One region of the Selenomonas sp. genome, then DNA from elsewhere that is predicted to be linked to it. Evidence: riboswitches for the same ligand, from Rfam matches in the RefSeq annotation. Region 1 holds a riboswitch; the other holds the start of a gene.
The links. A riboswitch is a leader RNA that binds a small molecule or an ion and turns the genes downstream of it on or off. The one in region 1 is predicted to bind cobalamin.
Positions count from the first base shown of each region.

Region 2: it holds a riboswitch for cobalamin, as region 1 does, so the genes downstream of both, ACO5Z0_RS07820 (TonB-dependent receptor plug domain-containing protein) here and ACO5Z0_RS07050 (TonB-dependent receptor plug domain-containing protein) in region 1, are expected to answer to the same signal.

Region 1 is NZ_DBHIUY010000006.1:133,162-138,055, reverse strand. Features, by position in the region: gene ACO5Z0_RS07065 (RpnC/YadD family protein) at 2-1,042, opposite strand; gene ACO5Z0_RS07060 (hypothetical protein) at 1,047-1,319, opposite strand; gene ACO5Z0_RS07055 (TIM barrel protein) at 1,521-2,495, shown strand; cobalamin riboswitch at 2,615-2,816, shown strand; gene ACO5Z0_RS07050 (TonB-dependent receptor plug domain-containing protein) at 3,045-4,894, shown strand, end outside.
Region 2 is NZ_DBHIUY010000007.1:98,876-103,769, reverse strand. Features, by position in the region: gene ACO5Z0_RS07835 (C-GCAxxG-C-C family protein) at 40-435, opposite strand; gene pth (aminoacyl-tRNA hydrolase) at 602-1,258, shown strand; gene ACO5Z0_RS07825 (radical SAM family protein) at 1,255-2,496, shown strand; cobalamin riboswitch at 2,562-2,807, shown strand; gene ACO5Z0_RS07820 (TonB-dependent receptor plug domain-containing protein) at 2,975-4,894, shown strand, end outside.

The DNA.
Region 1 (4,894 bases):
GTCAATGTATCGAATGTTCTTTTTGCAAGGATTTGATCTTGTCCGGTGATAAATTTGTGATTCGGGCAATCATATCAAGGGGGAGATTTTCCTTGAGCATAGAAAGTGCTGTATCCAAGCGATTCTTTTCTATGCCGCGCTCCATGCCGCGCTCCATGCCGCGTTCCATGCCGCGCTCCATGCCGCGTTCCATGCCGCGTTCCATACCGCGCTCATAGATGCCTGTACTTAGGTTGCACATCGTATTCACCTCCTCTTCTATATCTGTAGTCGTATCAAGATCGAATTCATTCTTTAGTAGGTTTTTCTTTTCTGATGGAGACGTCTTTGTATCCTTGAATAGAATTTGCAGGAAACGGATGAGCCAGTCCTCATTCAGCTGCTGCTCATCTCCAAGATGGACTGTGATGATGCTTATTAAGTCATAGTCGGCACGATTTTCCTTGTGGCAGTGAAGAATGTGATGTTCATTCAGCTCGTAGCGATTGATGGCGCTTTTGCCGTTGGGGGAATCCATGCAGAGCCAGATGCTGTAAACTTTCTTGATATCATCGTAGGAAGACCCGGTAAATTCGGTTTCCTTTTGTGAGGAAATCAAGCGACTGGCATAGTAAACAGCACGACGCAAAAGCGCATAACCAAGTTTCGACCTACGCTGCGTTCTCTGCGCTTCGACGTTGACAATCAATGTGATGAGTTCTCCTGATTTTGGAGCGCGTGCGTGAAATAGAATATCGAAGCGAATCCAACCTTCGGTGATGGCGACGTTTTCCGTGGTATCGCCAAAGATTTCTTTAGGAGCGTTTCTTACCGTGTTCGTCTTGTCGCGGTCAATAGGAATCTCACTAATTTGCGGCATGCCTTCGATGTACTTTTCGGCGATGTCGGAAATGGAGACTTTTTCAAATTCCGGTACGGTTCGTTTGAGAAGGCGAGCCATGATGGCTCTTTGCGAAAGCAGACGCTTAGCATGTTGATCGTAGGTTGCATTTTGGTAAGGAAGCGTAGGATCTTTTCCTGAAATTTGTTCTTCTTTCTGCACGGACTCACCTTCTTTCTGTCATTATAGCATGAAACATCTCTTCTAGCCAGTGATACTTGCGTTCTTCATGGTAGAGGGAAGTTTGAACTGGAAGTTGTAAAATAAATGGACGCAAAAAGTTCCATTTGGGAATCCGTTCAGTAAAACTTGAGTTGAAAGCCAAAAGCAACTGAAAGAAAGGAACCAAAATGGAACCGATTTCAGCGCGCTGAAACCAAGAGATCTGAAAGGGATCGAAGATTGGGTTAACAACTATCTGCGCAAAATCTTCGGTCATAAAACTGTAAATGATATGTATGCTGCGGCTGCATAAGCTACCAAAGTTTGGCAGAACGATGCGACAGTGAACTTGCAATCTTCTCGGAGCCTTTTCGTTCCATCCGCTTGCTTGACGGTGGATATTCGGCTATGATAGACTAAAACAGTATGTTTTTCAAAATGTAGAAACTTTTTAGACGATAATGGATTAGGGGATTTTATGCTGGAACTGGTGAATATATCGAATGCAGGGTGCGATATAGAGAACTTGCTGCAAAATAAAACGGAAGCTCTCCATGAATTCATTGAGCGATACAGACTCGACGGCATCGAGTTCATGCTTTGTGCGCCGTGGGATCGGACGATGTATCCGCCTGCGTATATCAAGGGCGTACATCTCCTTTTCTGGCCGTCGTGGCTGGATTTTTGGCGTGGGGATAAAGCTGCGCTCCTTGCAGAGTTCGGCACGGAGGAAAATATCCGCGCCTACTACGGCTCTCTTGATGTTGATGACTGGGTGGAAGGCTGGAAAAAGAATCTGCGCCAAGCGGCGACTTGTCGGCCGCAGTACCTCGTCTTTCATGTCGCGCACAATGTGACATCGGAGATGTATACGCGCGAATTCTCTCATACCGATGAGGAAGTCGTCGAAGGGACGATCGAGCTGGTCAACGAGATCGCAGCTGAGATACCGCAGGGCGTGCGTCTGCTCTTTGAAAATCTCTGGTGGCCGGGGCTGACCTTTCAAAAGCCGCAGCTCGCAAGTGCCCTTTTGGAGCGCGTTTCCTATGCGGATACGGGCTTCATGCTCGACGTCGGGCATCTGATGAATACGAATGTGGCGCTTACGAGTGAAGAAGACGGCGCGCGCTATGTGAAGGAGACATATCGAAATCTTGGCGAACTGGGCAAGCGCGTTTATGGCGTGCATCTTCATCAATCGCTTTCGGGCAGCTATACGAAGCGCATGATGCGTGAACATGCGGGAGAGCATCGCAGCCTGCCTTGGCAGGAAGCTATGGAATACGTCCTGCAAGTCGATCGCCATCAGCCGTTTCAGACGAATGCGGCGCGGCGCATCATCGACCTCATCAAACCGGATTACCTCGTACACGAATTCATACAGCGCTCGCGCACCGATTGGGAAGAAAAGCTGCAGATACAGCAAAAAGCTCTGCGGAGTACGATTTCATAGAGATTGAATGTGTCGGTGGTTCCTTAAAGATCAGAGGTGCATACATTCATAGATTCTGATATTCCTACTTGACAAGAGCATCGTTCAATGCTACGCTATCTTTCGGAAACCAGCAAAATTTCATACAGCTTGGATCAGGTGTCGCAAGACTTAATAGGGAATACGGTATATGCCGGAGCGGTCCCGCCACTGTAGCAGCGAGCCGGTCTGCACGAGAAAATCTTTGTGTTTCTTGAGATGTCACTGAGGAATCGATCCTTGGGAAGGCGCAGACAGGTGATGAACTGGAGCCAGGAGAACTGCCTGATCGACAATCACCATTTGACCTGCGAGTGATGGGAAGGGGATTTTCGGCAGCGCATTTGCCTTTGGGTAAAGTGGCTTTTGCGGTGCCTTTGTGATAAGAGTACGCCCTTTCTGCGATGCAGGGAGGGCTTTTTTGTATGGAAATGTGAATGGGTGCCGTTCTCGGTATTTATCCGTCGATGAAGTAAGGGCGGCGGCTGAATATAAATTTGTCTGCGGGCAGAATTTTAGGAGGAGATTGAAATGGGAAGAACAGGGTCGAGGAAGAAACTCGGCGCGACGGTGGCGGCGGCGCTTACGTTCGCTGCTTTGTATCCTGCGGGGGGGCAAGTGTTTGCCGCAGAAGCGGAGTCGACGCAGGATGCCGTATCGGAGCATTCGCTCGACGAGACGGTCGTCACGGCGACGCGCACGCCGGTACAGGAGCTCAAGGCGAATGCAAATATCACGGTCATCACGGGAAAGGATATCGAAAAGCGCCACTATACGGATCTGACGCAGGCTCTGCGCGATGTCCCGGGCGTTACGGTCAATCAGTATGCGCCGGCAGGGTATAATAACAGCACAAAGTTCTATATCAATGGCTCGGAAGATGTTGTTGTTCTCATTGATGGTGTGAAGCAGAATTATGCAGGTGGCTTTGCGGCGTCACTGGCATCGGCGATGAAAGATCTCAGCGGTATCGATCGCATCGAGGTGCTGCGTGGCTCGGCATCAACGCTTTACGGCTCGGATGCCAAGGGCGGCGTCATCAACATCATCACGAAGAAGGCGAAGAATGCGAAAGCGACGGTTGAGGCGGCTTATGGCAGCTTCGGCAAGCAGCTCTATAGCGTTGCTTACGAGGGCAGCGAGAACGGTCTTGATTGGCGGCTCAAGTATCAGAAGGACAAGAGCAACGACTTCAAAGACGGGCATGGCAATGAAGTTCCTTCAGGACTCGACGCCGATTCCATCAACATCCACCTCGGCAAAGATCTCAGCAAGGCTTCATACCTTGTGCTCAACCTGCGCAGTTACAAGGATGGAGACCGCTATCAAGCGCTGTATGAAAAGCAGCAGGGATTGAGACAGAATCGAGGACGCTACGATCATTTTGATGTAGACTTGATCTGGAATGCGAAGATTGACGATACCTCGAAGAATCAGATGGTCCTTTCCCGCAGCCGCTATAATTATAATATCTTCACCTATGGTACATGGACGCCGTTAGGCGCAAGCTACGAGATGGACGTCTACAGCTGGAAGTTCAGTGACCAGTATGATAAGCGTCTCGGCGATCATCTCCTGACAACCGGCGTGGATTTCACGTATGACGATACGTCGATTTGGAACAGAGGAAGAGTGAGCATTGACGGGAGATCCCTCGTGAATCGTTCCGTCTATCTGCAAGATCAGTGGAACATCACGCCTGCACTCAAGCTCATCGGCGGCATTCGCTACGACAGCAATTCGGCTTTCGGCAGCCATACAAGTCCGAGCGTGAGCCTCGGCTATGATATTACGCCTAGAACTCATGCCTATGTAGCCTATACCGAGTATTTCCTGACCCCAACACCGAATCAACTCTATGCACCGACATATGGCAATCCGAACCTCAAGCCCGAGTCCGGCGATACGCGGGAGATCGGTATTGCGCATGATTTTGGCAAAGGACTGAATGTTGCAGCGCACTACTATTGGCGTCATTCCAAGGATCGCATCGGCTATCATCCCGTGACATATGTAAATATCAACGTCGGCGATGAGGATGCACATGGCTGGGATATGCAGCTTGCGAAGCGCTTTGACTCACATGTGAGTGCACGCCTTGGCTATACGAACACGCATGTTGGTAAAAACGAACAGCGCGGCGTCAATGTCGATGGTTATTTGCCGACGCATCAGTGGAATATCGGTGTGGATTACAAGAATCGGAGATTCGACGCATCTTTAATGGCACGCGCCATGATCGACCGCCCGGGTCCCGTAAACAACGCTTTTCCGGAGACGTCGTATTGGGTCTGTGATTTCGGCATGAACTATAAGATTATGGAAACGACGAAGGTCTATCTCAAGGTCAACAATCTCTTTGATAAGTTCTACGCCGAACA
Region 2 (4,894 bases), on a different contig from region 1:
GATGTAAAAATAGATGGCTGAATTTATCGGCATTTTTCTTTATTGCGTTTCTCGCGTAATAATCTCATCAAGCTTTTGACATAGTTCTAAAACAAGTCCGTCGCAGTTCTCCTTGCGTGCGATGCCTTTTTTTTCTGCGGCGGCTAGAAGACATCGGCAGTCCGTCGTGCCGTGGGCGGCGAGGAAGTCGTCAATGAGCTTCTTCGCCGTTTCCTTATCCTTGTCTGCTTTGCCGAGGATCATTAGCGCGGCGGTCAGCGTGCCGCAGGCGGATCCGTGCATCATGCCTGCGCCGAAGAAAGCGCCGAGTGCATAGGCGTCTTCTTTTTCCATGCCGATTTCGGCAGCGAAGGGTACGAGAAGCGACTGCGCACAGTTGTAGTGACGGCCGCCTGGCTCTTGACGCAGAAATTTTGCTTCTTCGAAGTGGGTCATGTGTTTTTTCCTCCTTTTCGGATGGCGTTTCCTTTATTCTACCCGCTTTTTGCCTTGGGTGCAAAGGCTTTGTTTTGACAAAGCGCATTTCGTGCAGTAGAATCGTGGTAGCAGCCTTGCCGCGCGGTTTGCGGCGGTGCATCTCAGAAAGGTTCGGAGGAATATAATGAAGATCATGGTCGGTCTTGGGAATCCCGGGGCGGAGTATGCACATACGAAACATAATGTTGGTTTTATGCTCGTCGATGCTCTGGCGGAGCGCATCGGTATCGACACTTGGCAAGAGAAGTTCAATTCTCTGATCGCAGTAGGGCGTATTGACGCGCAGAAGGTATTACTCGTCAAGCCGTTGACCTATATGAATGAAAGCGGACGTGCGGTAGGTCCTCTGCTCGATTGGTACAAGCTCGCGCCGGAGGACTTGATTGTCGCGCACGACGACATGGACATCGCGGCGGGCACGATCCGTCTGCGGCGCAAGGGAAGCGCGGGCGGACACAACGGCATCAAGTCGCTTCTCGCGCACATCGGTTCAGAGGATTTCTCTCGCGTGCGCATTGGCATCGGACGTCCTTTACCCGGCTGGACGGTCGTCAGGCATGTGCTTGCGCCGTTTCCCGCAGACGATGCGACGAAGATTCAAGCGGCGATTTCCTATTTACTGCCCGCCGTCGAGTGCATCGTGACGGATGGCATCGACATGGCGATGAACCGTTACAACCCGCGCAAGAAGAAGGTAGCGAAGCAGGAAGCGCATGAGGGGGAAGACGCGGGGAAAAGCAGCGCTGTACTACAGATCGAGAGGCAGGAGGGCGAAGCATGAAGGATGAAATACGTGCGCTCTACGCCGATGAAGATGGGGCAATCTTTGATGCGCCGGGCATCGCGGGACTGGGGCGCTCGGGCAAGCGGATCATGTCGCTCACGCCCGCCGACCTCATCCCCCTGCCCGAGTCGGCGGACTTGATGTTTCTGCCTGATCGCGCGGCGATGGGGCGGACGGCGGCGGGTGAGACGCTGCCTCTGGCGGGACGCGCCGTCGCCGCCATCCTGCCTGCAGGCTATACGCGGCTCTTCCTGCCCGCCTTTCAGCGAGAGGAAGGGGCTGAAAGGCTCGCTCTCTACGGTTACACGGCGGTCGTGTTCTATAAGGACGATCTCTATGCGGCGGCGCTCTACACCGATGAAAATACGAAATGGGATCCCGCCTACTACAATACGCGCGAGCTCAAGAAACTCGTGCGCCGTGTCGAGAAGGATCTGCCCGGCAATCGCATCGTCGAGCAGGTGGCGGGCTGCTCCTTGAAGTGGCACTGCTGCACGGCGCAGAATCTCTTTTACCGCCGCTGGGAAGCGGGCATACCGACGTCGCCCGTCTGCAACGCGAACTGCTTCGGCTGCATCTCCCTGCAGCCCGCCGAGTGCTGTCCATCGCCGCAGAGCCGCATCGCGTTCCGTCCGACGCCCGAGGAGATCGCGCAGGTCGGCATATATCACCTTTCGACTGCGCCCGATGCCATCGTGAGCTTCGGACAGGGCTGCGAGGGTGAGCCGTCGCTTGCGGCGGATGCGATCGCGGCAGCCGAGCGTCAGATTCGCGCTGCGACGAAGCGCGGGCAGATCAATATCAACACGAATGCCGGCTATACCGAGGGCATCCGAAAGATTGTCGATGCCGGACTTGACTCCATGCGTGTGAGCATCATCAGCGCCATCGAGGAGAGCTATGCGGCGTACTACCGCAGCAATTACACGCTCGCCGACGTCAAGGAGTCGATCCGCTACGCGCTTTCGCACGGCGTATATGTGTCGCTCAACATGCTCTTCTTTCCGGGCTTTAATGACCGCGCCGAAGAACTCGACGCGTGGCGCGGCTTCTTTTGCGAATTGCCCGTCAACATGGTACAGGTGCGCAACCTCAACGTCGATCCCGACGCCTTCCTTGAAATTATGCCCGAAGCGCAGGGCGAGGCGGTCGGCGCGAGAGAGTTTTTGGAACGGCTCAAGAGGGAGTTTCCGCAGCTCGTCATCGGCAGTTTCAGCCACTATGTCGAAGATTAAGAACGATTCCTCTAAAATCCATGTTCTTGACATAAGAATAAATCAATGCTATTCTTTTATAGAAATTTTATATCGTTGGATCAGGTGTCGCAAGACTTAATAGGGAATCCGGAAAAAGCCGGAGCGGTCCCGCCACTGTAGCAGCGAGCAACCCTGTAATAAGGAATCACTGATAAATTCAGCCCCCATCTTTATACATCTGGGCGACTTCATTTATCAATGCTTCTTGAGTCACTGGGGCGAATGCCTTGGGAAGGCGCAGGGGAGTGATGAACTGGAGCCAGGAGAACTGCCTGATGGACAATCGCCATTTGACCTGCGAGTGATGGGAAGGGGATTAAGGAAGCGCTGTTTGGCGTTTCTTCGGCTGCACGAACGCAATCATCCCGGCGAAATTGCCGGGAATTTTTTTGCGCCGCCCTTATGCGCCTTTTCTGCTTTGCAGGAGGGCGCTTTATTTTTGGAAAGGGTGATGTAGATGAAAGGCAAGAGACATCTGACATGGGCGGTGCTTGCGGCAATCGCGGGCATGAGCCTATCGGGCGAGGCGTATGCGGCGGAAAATGCGGCGGCAGGAAAGGAGGCAGCGAAAACGACGCAGGTGCAGGAACAAAGTGCGGAAACTGCAGAAAACAGCGGGCATGATTTGCCTGATACGCTCGTGACGGCGCAGCGCAGGCGAAAGAGTGATCTCGATACGCCCGCGACGACGACGATCATCACAGCGAAGGATATTGAAAAAGCGGGCTATCGCAACGTATTCGAGGCGATCGACCAGCAGATCGGCTCAACGAGTACATCCTATGGCGAGGCAGGGCAGGATTTCGGCTTCAGCGCCGGACGTATCACGCTGCGCGGCTACGACAGGGGCACGCTCGTCATGGTCAACGGCGTGCCGATGAACCTCAAGAATTACCCGAGTACCGAGAACATACCAGCCGCGATGGTCGAGCGCATCGAGATCGTCAAGGGCGCGGCATCGACGCTCTACGGTGCGGAGGCAATGGGCGGTGTTGTCAATATCATTCTGAAAAAACCCAAGGCGGGAGAAGAAGCAGTCAAAGCAAGTGTGACGGCAGGCAATTACTTCAAAAAGACGGAGGTATTTGTGCAAGGTGATCGCTTCATGCTCGATGTGAGCAGGGAATGGTCGAAGGAGATTCCACATTCCAACGCTTTCGGATTGGATAAGGTTTCATGGATGGATTGGTGGGTTGGCAGTGGACAAAAGAATCGTTTGAACGCGAGTGTTGCACTTACGGATGAACTTTCCTTGAATTATAATTATACAGAATCTACGATCACACGCGGCAGTACCGTTTATAAACTGGCATCAGATAAGAAGTCCCTCGTGCCCTCGAGGACGAGATATGATTATCGTTACGATGATTATCGTCATACGGCAAATCTTGTATACCAGGGCAGGGAAAATGGTATCCATGCAGTTCTTGGGTACAATTATCGCAAGGTTGATGGTTACGATTATGTCGCAATGGGAAAAAATGCTTCCAATGCCGTCTGGAACAGTGAAATTTTCGATGTACAGAAAACATGGAAGCTAGGTGATGACTCTTGGATTTTCGGCTATTCCTATCAGCGTGAGGCGGTAGACCTCACGGAGAAAAAACAGAATGCGACGCGTACGGAAAATGCGATTTATACCTCTTATAGCAAGCAGTTTACACCACGTTTTAACTTCACACTTGGCTTGCGTGGTGAATGGATCAACGATCCTGAGAAGGATCAAAATGTCTTTATGCCGCAGTTCCAAACGGATTATAAATTTGATGGGAATACAGCGTGGTACATCAATGTCGGCAGAGCATTTCAGATGCCGCCAGCGGATTATGGTATCAATGAAAAAGTTAGAGGAAGGCATTTGAATCCGCAAGGTTTACAGCCGGAAAGTGGTTGGACGTATGAAACGGGCATCAAACATCGTCATGGAAATGATACATGGAAAGCCGCCATTTACCACATGGATATGAAAAATAAGCTCGGTTGGGAGCTGAATAAGGTAACGCAGCAGTATTATGCGGCGAATAAAGGAAGTTTTCGCAATACAGGATTTGAAGTCGAATATACGAAGCGTTTCAATGAAGCGTGGCAACTTGTTTTAGGTGCGGGAGTCTCCAACCCTGAATTGAAGGATCCCTCTGGGAATAAGGGGTGGGAGCAGGCGGCAGGACGCGTCGAAGGTCTTGTCCGTGTTGATTATAAGAAGGACAAATGGCAAGGAAACTTGAACTTCAAGTTTCTCGGCGATCGCGAATATGTTGCCCCGAGGAATGGGACAGCGCAGGATATACCTGACAAGATTCAGCTCAATATGAATATTGCCTATGCTGCAGGCAGGAATGATACAGTGACTCTGGGAATCTATAATCTTTTGGACAGG